DNA from 3 places in the Streptomyces sp. NPDC060049 genome. Region 3 is predicted to be linked to each of the others. Evidence: riboswitches for the same ligand, from Rfam matches in the RefSeq annotation. Region 3 holds a riboswitch; each other region holds the start of a gene.
The links. A riboswitch is a leader RNA that binds a small molecule or an ion and turns the genes downstream of it on or off. The one in region 3 is predicted to bind cobalamin.
Positions count from the first base shown of each region.

Region 1: another riboswitch for cobalamin. It lies ahead of ACFWBY_RS24705 (cobalamin biosynthesis protein); the one in region 3 lies ahead of ACFWBY_RS31035 (ABC transporter substrate-binding protein).
Region 2: another riboswitch for cobalamin. It lies ahead of ACFWBY_RS13370 (energy-coupling factor ABC transporter permease); the one in region 3 lies ahead of ACFWBY_RS31035 (ABC transporter substrate-binding protein).

Region 1 is NZ_JBHWVV010000013.1:206,380-210,197, reverse strand. It holds gene ACFWBY_RS24715 (anion permease) at 132-1,400, shown strand; gene ACFWBY_RS24710 (hypothetical protein) at 1,429-1,650, shown strand; cobalamin riboswitch at 1,807-1,949, shown strand; gene ACFWBY_RS24705 (cobalamin biosynthesis protein) at 1,987-2,952, shown strand; gene ACFWBY_RS24700 (cobyric acid synthase) at 2,949-3,818, shown strand, end outside.
Region 2 is NZ_JBHWVV010000006.1:183,254-187,071, forward strand. It holds gene ACFWBY_RS13355 (energy-coupling factor ABC transporter ATP-binding protein) at 1-155, opposite strand, end outside; gene cbiQ (cobalt ECF transporter T component CbiQ) at 152-901, opposite strand; gene ACFWBY_RS13365 (energy-coupling factor ABC transporter substrate-binding protein) at 905-1,270, opposite strand; gene ACFWBY_RS13370 (energy-coupling factor ABC transporter permease) at 1,276-1,974, opposite strand; cobalamin riboswitch at 2,003-2,200, opposite strand; gene ACFWBY_RS13375 (flavodoxin family protein) at 2,498-3,229, shown strand; gene ACFWBY_RS13380 (hypothetical protein) at 3,278-3,784, opposite strand.
Region 3 is NZ_JBHWVV010000021.1:70,054-73,871, forward strand. It holds gene ACFWBY_RS31025 (ABC transporter ATP-binding protein) at 1-12, opposite strand, end outside; gene ACFWBY_RS31030 (FecCD family ABC transporter permease) at 9-1,130, opposite strand; gene ACFWBY_RS31035 (ABC transporter substrate-binding protein) at 1,293-2,366, opposite strand; cobalamin riboswitch at 2,594-2,779, opposite strand; gene ACFWBY_RS31040 (hydrolase) at 3,180-3,818, shown strand, end outside.

The DNA.
Region 1 (3,818 bases), on a different contig from region 3:
ACCCAGACCTGGACGGAGGTCCCGATCCCGTGTCGGGCAGGGACACCACCTCGCCCCTGTCAGTTCACCTTCCGTTCATTCAGATTGCCTACGGTCCACGAACCACTGACGCCAAACAGAAGCCTGGGTAAATGGAGCACATAACGCTTCTCCTCGGGATCGTGATCATCACCGCTCTCGTGTTCGACTTCACGAACGGTTTTCACGACACGGCCAACGCGATGGCCACCACCATCTCGACCGGCGCCCTCAAGCCCAAGACCGCGGTGGCCATGTCCGCCGTGCTCAACCTCGTCGGCGCTTTCATGTCCGTGGAGGTCGCCAAGACGATCTCCAAGGGCCTGGTCAACGAGGAAGGCATCCAGCCGGAGGTCATCTTCGCCGCCTTGGTCGGCGCGATCCTCTGGAACCTGGTCACCTGGCTGGTCGGCCTGCCCTCCAGTTCGTCCCACGCCCTGATGGGCGGCCTGATCGGCGCCGCGGTCGCCTCGGCCGGCATGGGCGCCGTCAACGGCAGCGTCGTCGTCACCAAGGTGCTGATCCCCGCGATCGCCGCGCCGCTGGTCGCCGGTGTCGCCGCCTACCTGGCCACGAAGGTCACGTACAAGGTCGGCGGCGCCATGGGCGAGAAGACCTCGGCCAAGGGCTACCGCGCCGGCCAGATCGCTTCCGCCGGTCTCGTCTCGCTCGCCCACGGCACCAACGACGCGCAGAAGACGATGGGCATCATCACCCTGGCGCTGGTCGCCGGCGGTGCGCTCGCCCCGGGCTCCAACCCGCCGGTCTGGGTCATCGTCTCCGCGGGCATGGCCATCGCGATGGGCACCTACCTGGGCGGCTGGCGCATCATCCGCACCATGGGCTCGGGCCTGACGGACCTGCGGCCGCAGCAGGGCTTCGCCGCGCAGACCTCGGCCGCCAGCGTCATCCTGGCGTCCTCCTCCCTCGGCTTCTCCCTCTCCACGACCCACGCGTGCTCCGGCGCCGTCATGGGTTCGGGCCTGGGACGCAAGGGCGGCGTGGTCCGCTGGTCCACCGCCTCCCGCATGTTCATCGCGTGGGGCCTGACCCTGCCGGCCGCCGCCCTGGTCGCCGCCGGCGCCGAGCTGGTCATGCGCACCGGTGACATCGGCGTCGCCGCGGTCGCGGTCTTCCTGGCCGCGTCCTGCGTCGCCATCTGGCTCATCTCCCGCCGCCAGGTCGTCGACCACAACAACGTCAACGACGACCCGTCGGCCGACACCGAGGAGCCGGGTGTCGTCACCACGGCGATCGCGGCCGTCACCGTCCCCCCGACCGTCGCCGCCGCCGGCAGCACCGCCGCGGTGACGGACGAGGAACTCAAGGCCACCATCCCGGCCGCGGCGACGACCCCGGTGGCTCCGGCCGCCGCGGTCTGACCCCGAGAACGACAGAGGAATCAGCGGTATGAAGATCGACTGGGAAGCACTCGGCTCCGTCTTCGGGGTCAGCCTCTCCGCCACCGTCGCCCTCGTGGCCCTGTTCACCCTCGGCCTGGTGGGCCTGTCCAAGCACGAAGCCGCCACCGAGCAGGGCGGCGCCGCCACCCTGGCCCGCAGCGGTGCCTACGCCTGCTTCGCGCTCTGCGCTGCGGCCGTGGCCTACGGGATCTACCTGATCGTTTCCTAGTGGGGCCCCGGTGGACCTTCGCGGTCACCGCGTCCGACGCCGGGCACCACGTGTGAAGGCTCCCTCCGGGTTCGTCCCGGGGGGAGCTTTCGCGTGCCCGGGGCCGCTCGGCCCGTCACCCCGCCGCAGGTCAACGGCGAGTTGACGGGCATTCGCGGTGCGTGGTGGACTGCGCGAGCCAATACGGCGGCATGGAGAGGAAGTCCGGTGCGAATCCGGCGCGGTCCCGCCACTGTCACCGGAGCACTCGGGCGAGTGCGACCGGGAGCCAGGAACTCTCGCCACCGGACACGTCGAACCAGGGCGCGGACCCTGAGTGAGGACATACCTGCCACCATGCGTGCCGACCGCGTCTTCGCGTACGGCGCCACGGCCGGCCTGATCGGCGACCGGATCCTCGGGGATCCGCGCCGGGGGCATCCCGTGGCCGCCTTCGGACGAGCCTGCGCCGCCGTCGAACGCGCCCTGTGGCGCGACGACCGCGCCCGGGGCGTCCTACACACCCTGATCTGCGCCGGGGGCGCGACCGCCGTCGGCGCGCTGGGCGCCCGCGCCGTGCGCTCCCGCCGCCCGGTCGCGCGCATCGCGCTGACCGCCGCCGCCACCTGGGCCGTCGTGGGCGGCACCTCGCTGGGCCGGGAGGCCCGCGCCATCGGCGGAGCACTGGCAGCCGGGGACGCCGAAGTGGCCCGTGAGCGGCTGCCGCACCTGTGCGGGCGCGACCCGCAGGCCCTCGACGAGCAGCAGATGGCCCGCGCGGTGGTGGAGTCGGTCGCCGAGAACACCTCCGACGCGGTGGTCGGAGCCCTGGTGTGGGGCGCCCTCGCCGGTGTCCCCGGGCTGCTGGCCTTCCGTGCCGTCAACACCCTGGACGCGATGGTCGGCCACAAGTCCCCCCGTCACCTGCGCTACGGCTGGGCCTCGGCCCGGCTCGACGACGTCGCGGGCTGGCCGGGCGCGCGGCTGACCGCACTGGCCGCCGTGCTGGCCGGCCCCGACCGGCGCGGAGCCGTACGGGCCTGGCGCGCGGACGCCGCCAAGCACCCCAGCCCGAACGCCGGGCCGGTGGAGTCCTCGTTCGCCGGGGCGCTCGGCGTACGGCTGGGCGGGACCCTGGCGTACGGGGGGCGGGTCGAGCACCGGGCCGTGCTGAACGGGGAGTCGGGGCGGCCCGTGGAGGTCGCGGACATCGAGCGGGCGGTACGGCTGTCGCGGCAGGTGACGTGGGTGGCGCTGGGGGCCTGTGTGGCTGCCCGGACGCTGGTATCCCGGACATCCCGTACACGGAAGGGACGCGCATGAGCGGCGCGAGGCGCGGCGGGGGACTCCTCGTCGCCGGTACGACATCGGACGCGGGCAAGAGCGTGGTCACGGCGGGCATCTGCCGCTGGCTGGCCCGCAGCGGCGTGAAGGTGGCCCCGTTCAAGGCGCAGAACATGTCGCTGAACTCCTTCGTGACCCGCGGGGGAGCCGAGATCGGGCGCGCGCAGGCCATGCAGGCCCAGGCGGCCCGCGTGGAGCCGACCGCGCTCATGAACCCGGTGCTGCTCAAGCCCGGCAGCGACCGGAGCAGCCAGGTGGTGCTGCTGGGCAAGCCGGTGGGCGAGATGAGCGCGCGCGGCTACCACGGCGGACGCCAGGAGCAGTTGCTCGGCATCGTCACGGACTGCCTGGAGCAGTTGCGGGGCACGTATGACGCCGTGATCTGCGAGGGGGCGGGCAGCCCGGCCGAGATCAACCTGCGCCGGACCGACATCGTGAACATGGGCATCGCGCGGGCCGCGCGGTTCCCCGTGGTCGTGGTCGGCGACATCGACCGCGGCGGTGTCTTCGCGTCGTTCTTCGGTACGACGGCGCTGCTGTCGCCCGAGGACCAGTCGCTGATCGCCGGATACCTGGTCAACAAGTTCCGCGGCGACGTCACCCTGCTGGAACCGGGCATGGAGATGCTGCGCGGCCTGACCGGGCGCGCGACGTACGGCGTGCTCCCCTTCCAGCACGGGCTGGGCATCGACGAGGAGGACGGCCTGCGGGTCTCCCTGCGGGGCGCGGTGCGGGAATCCGTGGTCGCCCCGCCCGTCGGCGAGGACGTGCTGCGGATCGCGGTGTGCGCGGTGCCGCTCATGTCGAACTTCACGGACGTCGACGCGCTCGCGGCGGAGCCGGGC
Region 2 (3,818 bases), on a different contig from region 3:
ATCAGCGTGGTCTTGCCGCTTCCGTTGCGCCCCAGCAGGGCCAGCGCCCGGCCCGGCGCGATGGCGAAGTCGACGCCGGTCAGCACCTCCGGGCCGTCCTCGTAGGCGTAGCCCGCGCCGGCCAGCTCTATCAGGGGGGTCGCCAACGGGTTCACGGATACAGCCCCTTCAGGGTCAGGGTTACGGTGATCAGGGCCGCCAGCAGGGCTCCCGACGCGGTCAGGAAGCGCCACGACAGCACCGCCTCCGGTACGAGGACCCGCAGCGTGCCGTCGTAGCCGCGCCCGGCCAGTCCCGCCTGGAGTCTGGCCGCGCGGTCGAAGGCCCGTACGAAGGAGGTCGCGGCGAGCCCGGCCAGGGAGCGCCACACCGCCGCCCGGCCGGTGTGCCCGAGGCGGGCGGCCTGCGCCCGGCGAACCCGGGCCGTGGAGTCGAGGAGCAGGAAGCCGATCCGGTACATGACCAGGGCCACGTCGACCACGGGGGGCGGGACCCCGGCCCGCACCAGCCGGGGGAGCACGTCGCTGACCGGGGTGGTGAAGGCGAACAGCAGCAGCCCGAGGGAGGCCGCCGAGGTGCGCAGGAGCAGCTCGGCGGCGTGCCGCGGGCCGTCGGGGGCCGGCGAGAGCAGCCCCGCCGGGCCGCCGACCGCGAACAGCAGCGGCAGCGCCCCGGTGAGGCAGAAGCCGAGCGGGAGCCGGAAGGCCCGCCACAGCTGCCGGCCGGCCACCCCCGCCGGGCCGAGCAGTACGGCGAGGGTGGCGCCGGCCACCAGGGGCGCGCCCGGCCAGGGCGGCAGGCACACGGCGGTGACCGTCAGCCCGATCCCGAGCAGGGCCTTCTCCAGCGGGTGCCGGCCGCGCCAGCGGCTGCCGTGCGCGGCGACGTCGATCGGCAGCACCGCCTACGACTCCTTCGGCGCGGCCCCGGCCCGGTCCGCCTCCGCGGCGGCGACCGCCGTCCGGGCGTTCGGGAGCTGGACCTGGCGCCGGCCCTTGCGCAGCCCGAAGTAGTACGCGAGCACGCCCGCGCCCAGCGCCGCCTGCAAGGCGAACAGCGCGGATTCGATCTCGGCGGACGGGGGTTCGTAGAGCGGGGAGAACCAGGGCTCGTAGTCCGGCTTCATCTCGGTGATGGCCGTCTCCGCCTGCGCGTCGGCGCCCGCGAAGGGCTCCTCCTTGCCCTCGCCGAGACCCAGCGCGAGGGGCAGTACGGCGAGCGCCGCCACCACGGCCAGCAGCAGCGTGTTGATCTTCGCGTTCTTCGACATGCCGCTCATCGGACCGCCGCCTTCTCCTCGGTGGTGGCGGGCTTGAGCTTCGCGACCCCGAGCCGGACCAGGTCCGACTTGCTCGCCTGCATCAGCAGCCGCATCACGAGGACGGTCAGCAGGCCCTCGCTCACGGCCAGCGGTACCTGCGTGACGGCGAAGATCCCTCCGAACTTCGCGAGCGCGCCGAGGAACCCGGTGCCCGGGTCCGGGAAGGCCAGCGCGAGCTGCACGCTGGTGACGCAGTAGGTGACCAGGTCCGCGAAGAAGGCGCCGAAGAAGACGGTGACCATCAGCGGAAGGCCCGCCCCCCGCAGCAGCCGGTAGACGGCGTAGCCCGCCCACGGGCCGGCGACGGCCATCGAGAAGACGTTGGCGCCGAGGGTGGTGAGCCCGCCGTGGGCCAGCAGCAGCGCCTGGAACAGCAGGGTGATGGTGCCGAGCACCGCCATGATCGGCGGCCGGAACAGGATCGCCCCGAGCCCGGTGCCGGTGGGGTGCGAGCAACTCCCCGTCACGGACGGGATCTTCAGGGCGGAAAGGACGAACGTGAAGGCTCCGGACGCCCCGAGCAGCAGTGTGCTCTCCGGGTTCGCCTTCACCTCGCGGGTGAGCGAGCGAACGCCGTGGACGACGAACGGAGCGGACGCGGCGCCCCAGGCGGCCGCGTGCAAAGGGGGTAGGAACCCCTCGGCTATATGCATGAGTGGGGAGACCTCTCCAGCACCTCGTGGATGGACAACGCGCCCCGGCCGGTCTCCTGGCTCACGGGTGCTGATGTCTCGACTCCGCCTTCCCGGGCCGGCGCGGAAACTCCCGCGCAGCCCAGTGGCTTTCCCGCAGGAGTGGAGCCGGACTTCCCGATCACAGTGGCGAGGGCCGCACCGGTTTCCCACCGGTTTCCCGAACACCAAGGCCCGCTGACCCTAGTCGGCCGCACGGACCGGTAACAACCCGCCCCAATCGAGCGGATCGGTCAGGCGCGTTCCGCTTGGCGGCCCCCCGCCGCTCCCACCCCCTTACGGCCCGGCCCAAGGGGACGGCCCGAGAGGGGAGTTCTCCACCCCGGGCAGCGCCGCGAACCGGTCGCCTGCTTCCGCCGCGCTGTTCCGCAAGCGCGATCCCGACGGGGACGGGACGCGACCGGCTGCCGCCGGGCCCGGCCGGCCCGCCACGGACGGGCGCGGCCCGGTGGCGGCCCCGGCCGGTCCCGGCGAGGCTTGGGGCGTGGCCGACGACACCGATACCGCGCACGCCTTCGACTACTCCGACCTGACCGCCGTCTACGTCAACTGCACGCTCAAGCGCTCGCCCGAGACCAGCAACACCGAGGGCCTGATCGACAAGAGCCGCGCCGTGATGGAGGCGGCCGGCGCCCGGACCTCCCTCATCCGTGCCGTCGACCACGACATCGCCACCGGCGTCTGGCCCGACATGACCGAGCACGGCTGGGAGAGCGACCAGTGGCCGGTCCTCTACAGCCATATCATGGACGCCGACATCCTCGTCCTGTGCGGCCCGATCTGGCTCGGGGACAACAGCTCGGTGATGAAGCAGGTCATCGAGCGGCTCTACGCCTGCTCCTCGCTCCTGAACGAGCGGGGCCAGTACGCCTACTACGGGCGCGTCGGCGGGGCCCTGATCACCGGCAACGAGGACGGCGTCAAGCACTGCGCGATGAACGTCCTCTACAGCCTCCAACACCTCGGCTACGCGATCCCGCCGCAGGCCGACGCCGGCTGGATCGGCGAGGCCGGGCCCGGGCCCTCGTACCTGGACCCCGGCTCCGGCGGTCCCGACAACGACTTCACCAACCGGAACACGGCCTTCATGAGCTGGAACCTGATGCACCTGGCCGCCCTGCTCAAGCGGTCCGGCGGGATGCCGGCGCACGGCAACCAGCGTTCCCTGTGGGACGCGGGCTGCCGCTTCGACTTCCCGAACCCCGAGCACCGCTGACCCGCGGCGCGCACGGCTCCGCGCCGGCGCCGGACCCCGCCGCCGTGCTCAGCACACGTTGCGGTGCGCGATGTCCAGCACGAACCGCTCGGGGCCGTGCAGCGTGAACGAGGTGAAGACGGGCTTGGTGTCGAAGGCGGCGCCGAGGGTGACGTACCCCTCGTAGTCGCCGGTCAGGGCGATGCCCTTCAGCTTGGGCAGGTAGACCTTGAGGACCTTGGGGCCGCGGTACAGGTTGCGCCCCGCGTCGTCGTGGCCGGCGGCGGGATGCAGGCGGATCTCCAGGAAGTACCTCCCCGCGAGCGGAACGGGCTTGCCGGACCCGTCGTGGACCAGCTTGGGGACGGGGGTGACGGTGACCGCGGGGACGTGTCCGCGCAGGTCGACGACCAAGCGGTCGTACGTGCAGTGCCCGCCCCAGCGGGCGTTGACGACGAGCGCGGTGGTGGGGGCGGAGGAGACGGAGGAGGAGGCCGGCGCGGCGAAGGCGAGGGTGGTGGCGAGCAATGCGCCCGTACCCAGTGCGGTGGCCTGCCGACGGCGTGGACGGTTCATGACGTCCCCCTGATTCTCGAGAGACGGGGACTGG
Region 3 (3,818 bases):
TGTGCCTGTCACGAGGTCACTCCTTGTATGCCGCGGCGGCTGCGGATCAGGAACGCGATGACCACCGGGGCTCCGAACAGCGAGGTGATCGCGTTCAGCGGCAGCACGGAGTCCATTCCGGGCGGCTGGCTCAGCAGCGCGCACGCCAGGGCGAGGAACGCGCCCGCGAGCATCGACGCCGGAATCAGCGCGCGGTGGTCGGACGTCCCGAGGGCCACCCGCGTCAGATGCGGAACGGCGAGCCCGAGGAAGGCGACCGGGCCGCAGAAGGCCGTCGCCGCGCCCGCCAGCAGGGAGGTGCCGAGCAGCGCGAGATCGCGGCTGCGCCGTACGTTCAGCCCCATGGTGCGGGCGTAGTCCTCACCGAGCAGCAGCGCGTTCAGGCGCTTGGCGGTCAGCAGGGCAGCCAGCAGACCCCCGCCGATCACGGGCAGCATCACCTTGAGGTCGGGCCAGGTCGTGGCGCTGAAACTGCCCAGACCCCACATGACGAACTGCTGGGCGCGTTCGGGTTGGGCGTACACCAGCATCACGCTGACCGCCGCCGTGGCTGCCGAGCCGATCATGACGCCGATGACGAGCAGGGTGACGGCCGACCGCACCCACCGTGAGAGCAGCAGTACGAGTGCGAGCACGCAGCCGGCGCCGAGGGACGCGGCCAGCACCACGCCCAGGCGTCCCAGCCCGGCCAGGTTCCCGGTGAAGCTGCCGGCCACCCCGCCGGTACCGACCACGACCGCGGCGACGCCCATGCTGGCGCCCGAACTCACTCCGAGGGAGAACGGGTCGGCCAGCGCGTTGCGGAACAGCGTCTGCATCTGTACGCCGGCCACGGCGAGGGCGGCTCCGACGACAGTGGCGGTCAGCGCGCGCGGCAACCGGACCTCCTCGACGATCACGGCCCACCTCGGGTCGGCACTGGTACCGCCGAACAGGACGCGTAGCACCTCCGCGAGGGGCACCTGGTGCGAGCCGGTCGTGATGGTGAGCACGAACAGCGCGGCTGTGCCGGCCGCGAGCGCGCCGACGACTGCGAGGCGTCTGCGCCGTCCGGGCTGCGGCGCGTCCGGAGTCTCGTCCGGGGCGCGGGCCGGCGTGGCGGCCGCGGTGACGATCGTCCGGGTCGTCACGCCTTGGGGACCTTGGTGTAGAAGGTGAAGGCGTGGCCCTCGGCCCGGTCGGGGTGGAGCAGGGCGAAGAGGTCGGCGAGGACCAGGTCCGGGCGCAGCACACCGCGTTCGAAGTAGTCGTTGCCGCCGCCGGGGCCCAGGGCCTTGGTGTTCGTCCAGACCTCACCGGCGGTGACGGCCTTTCAGCTCGCCGTACCGGCTGTCGGCCTTCACCGCGTCGGCGGTGGTCTTCCACTGCTGGCCGACCAGCCAAACGGGTGCCTCGCCGTCCTTGGCGTACACGGCCTCGAAGTTCAGCTGGAGATTGCCGGTGCCGGGCTCGTCCGCCCACGGGTAGGTGCCGCCGGCATCCTTGATCAGCTTGCCGGCGTAACTACCGCCGGGGGCCATGTTCCAGGTGCCCTGGTACATGGTGCCGGGCAGCACCTGGACGGGCTTGCCCGCCTTGACCGTCTCGGCGGCCTTGGCGGCGACCTTCTGGTAGTCGCCCTCGATGGTGTCGAAGACCTCGCCCGCGCGCTTCTCCGCCCCGGTGAGCGCAGCCATCGCCTTGACCCACTCGGCGCGGCCGAGCGGGCTCGATTCCAGCCACTCGGCGTTGGCGACGACGGCGATGCCGGCCTGGCGCAGCTTGGGGTACTGGGGATCGTCGGTGCCCTGGGTCATCAGCACGTCAGGCTTGGCGCCGATGACCGTCTCGGCGTTGAGGGTGCGGTCCTTGGCGTACTCGATGACCTCGCCCGCCTTCACCCGTTCGATCACCTCGGCCGAGCTGATGTTGGAGGCGTTTGCCACACCGGTCAGCACGTCCAGGGTGCCGGTCTCGGTCAGCAGCGGCAGGTGTGTGGTCGAGGCGGAGTGCAGGCTTTTGACGGGGGTGGTGATCTGCGGGGCACCCGCGAGGTCGCCGGTCAGCTTCGGCTTGGGGGCACCGCACTTGACCAGCACGTACGACTCGGGCTTGCCCTTGGGGTACGGCTCGTTGACGGTGAGGACCTGGTAGCTCTTCTCGTACCGGAGAGTGAAGTTCTCGGCGTGCTTCACCGCCGACTTGGCCGGGAAGTAGTCCTTGCCCGGGTCGAAATCGGTGATGCAGCCGTCACCCGCCGCCGCGGCCTTGGAGTCGGCGGGCCGGTCCGCGCCGCCGTCACCGCACGCGGTGAGTGCGAGCGCGAGGGCGAGGAACGCGGCCGCGGCGGCCGGACGGCGGCTGGGCATGGCTGGTCGTACGGACAAGGTGACTCCTGGTGACATGCGTAGAGAAACGCGCACCGGGAACCGGCGCGCGTGATGCGGCTGTACGGGAGGGGAACTCCGTGGCGGGAGAAGGCTCTTCAGAGTCCGACGGAGCGGGACCGGGAATCAGGCCGGTCCGGTCGGCTCCCATGGGCAGCCGACAGCGCAAAGCTCACACAAGTACGCAGGCACACGAGTGCCACCGCCTCTCCTGGGGAAATCCGCCCCGTACATCGAGGTGCGACGGCGTGAGTCTCCTGACTCGGGATCAACGCTTCTCCGGCCTTCCCGTCCCTTTACGGGCGGTGGCCATGGCGGAGTCACTCCCCCTACACAGTGGCGGTACCGTGCCGGAATCTCACCGGCTTCCTCGTTCCGCCGTCGCTTGACGGACCGAAGCATCCCAGAAGCCGATACGTCGACGCCAGTCCCACAACTGTGCGACGAACCACAACAGGGTGCGTTTCGACGAGAGTCGGCTGCATTCCGAAATGCCGGCGCGACCTGGGCCTCGACGAGGAGAGTCGTCGCCCTCAACGCGCTGACCTTTTCCGCTGGTGAGGCGGCCCTTCGTTGGGTCGGGTGTGGTGACGCGCCGTTTCGGAGGGTCTCGGGGCGAGTGTGCCTGCGTCGCGACCTTGCGCGTTCGCTCCCGTGACACTGCGCGGATCTCGTCCTTGACCGGTTGTGCGCCGTCGTGCCAACCCCTGGGCGCCGGAGGTCAACGCGGTCGGTCGGGTGGCTCGTAGCTTGAAGAAGTGCCGAGCCGCGGACGCGGGGGGCACGTTACCGATTGCTTCGAGAGGACCCCTCATGTTCGACATCACCAAGGTGCAGGCCGCCCCGAGCGGGGACCTGCTCACGCCCGACAACGCGGTCATGGTCTTCGTGGACCACCAGCCGCAGATGTTCTTCGGCACCGGCAGCGGCGACCGTGCCGCGATCATCAACAGCACCGTGGGTCTCGCCAAGGCGGCTCAGGCTTTCGACGTTCCGACCGTTCTGACCACGGTGGCCGCCGAGTCGTTCTCCGGGCCCCTGCTGCCGCAGCTTGCCGAGGTGTTCCCCAAGAACGAGATCATCGACCGCACCACCATGAACGCGTGGGAAGACGAAGCGCTCGTGGCGGCGGTCAAGGCGACCGGGCGCAAGAAGATCATCCTGTCGGGTCTGTGGACCGAGGTCTGCCTGGTGCTGCCCGCGCTCTCGGCGCTTGAGCAGGGTTACGAGGTGTACGTCGTGACCGACGCCTCCGGTGGCGTCAGCCCGGCCGCCCACGAGCACGCGCTGCAGCGGATGATCGCCGCCGGCGCCGTCCCGGTGACCTGGGTCCAGGTCCTCCTGGAGCTGCAGCGCGACTGGGCGCGTCAGGAGACGTACGGCGCGGTCATGGAGATCGTCAAGGCTCACGGGGGTGCGTACGGCCTGGGCGTCGTGTACGCGCAGAGCGTC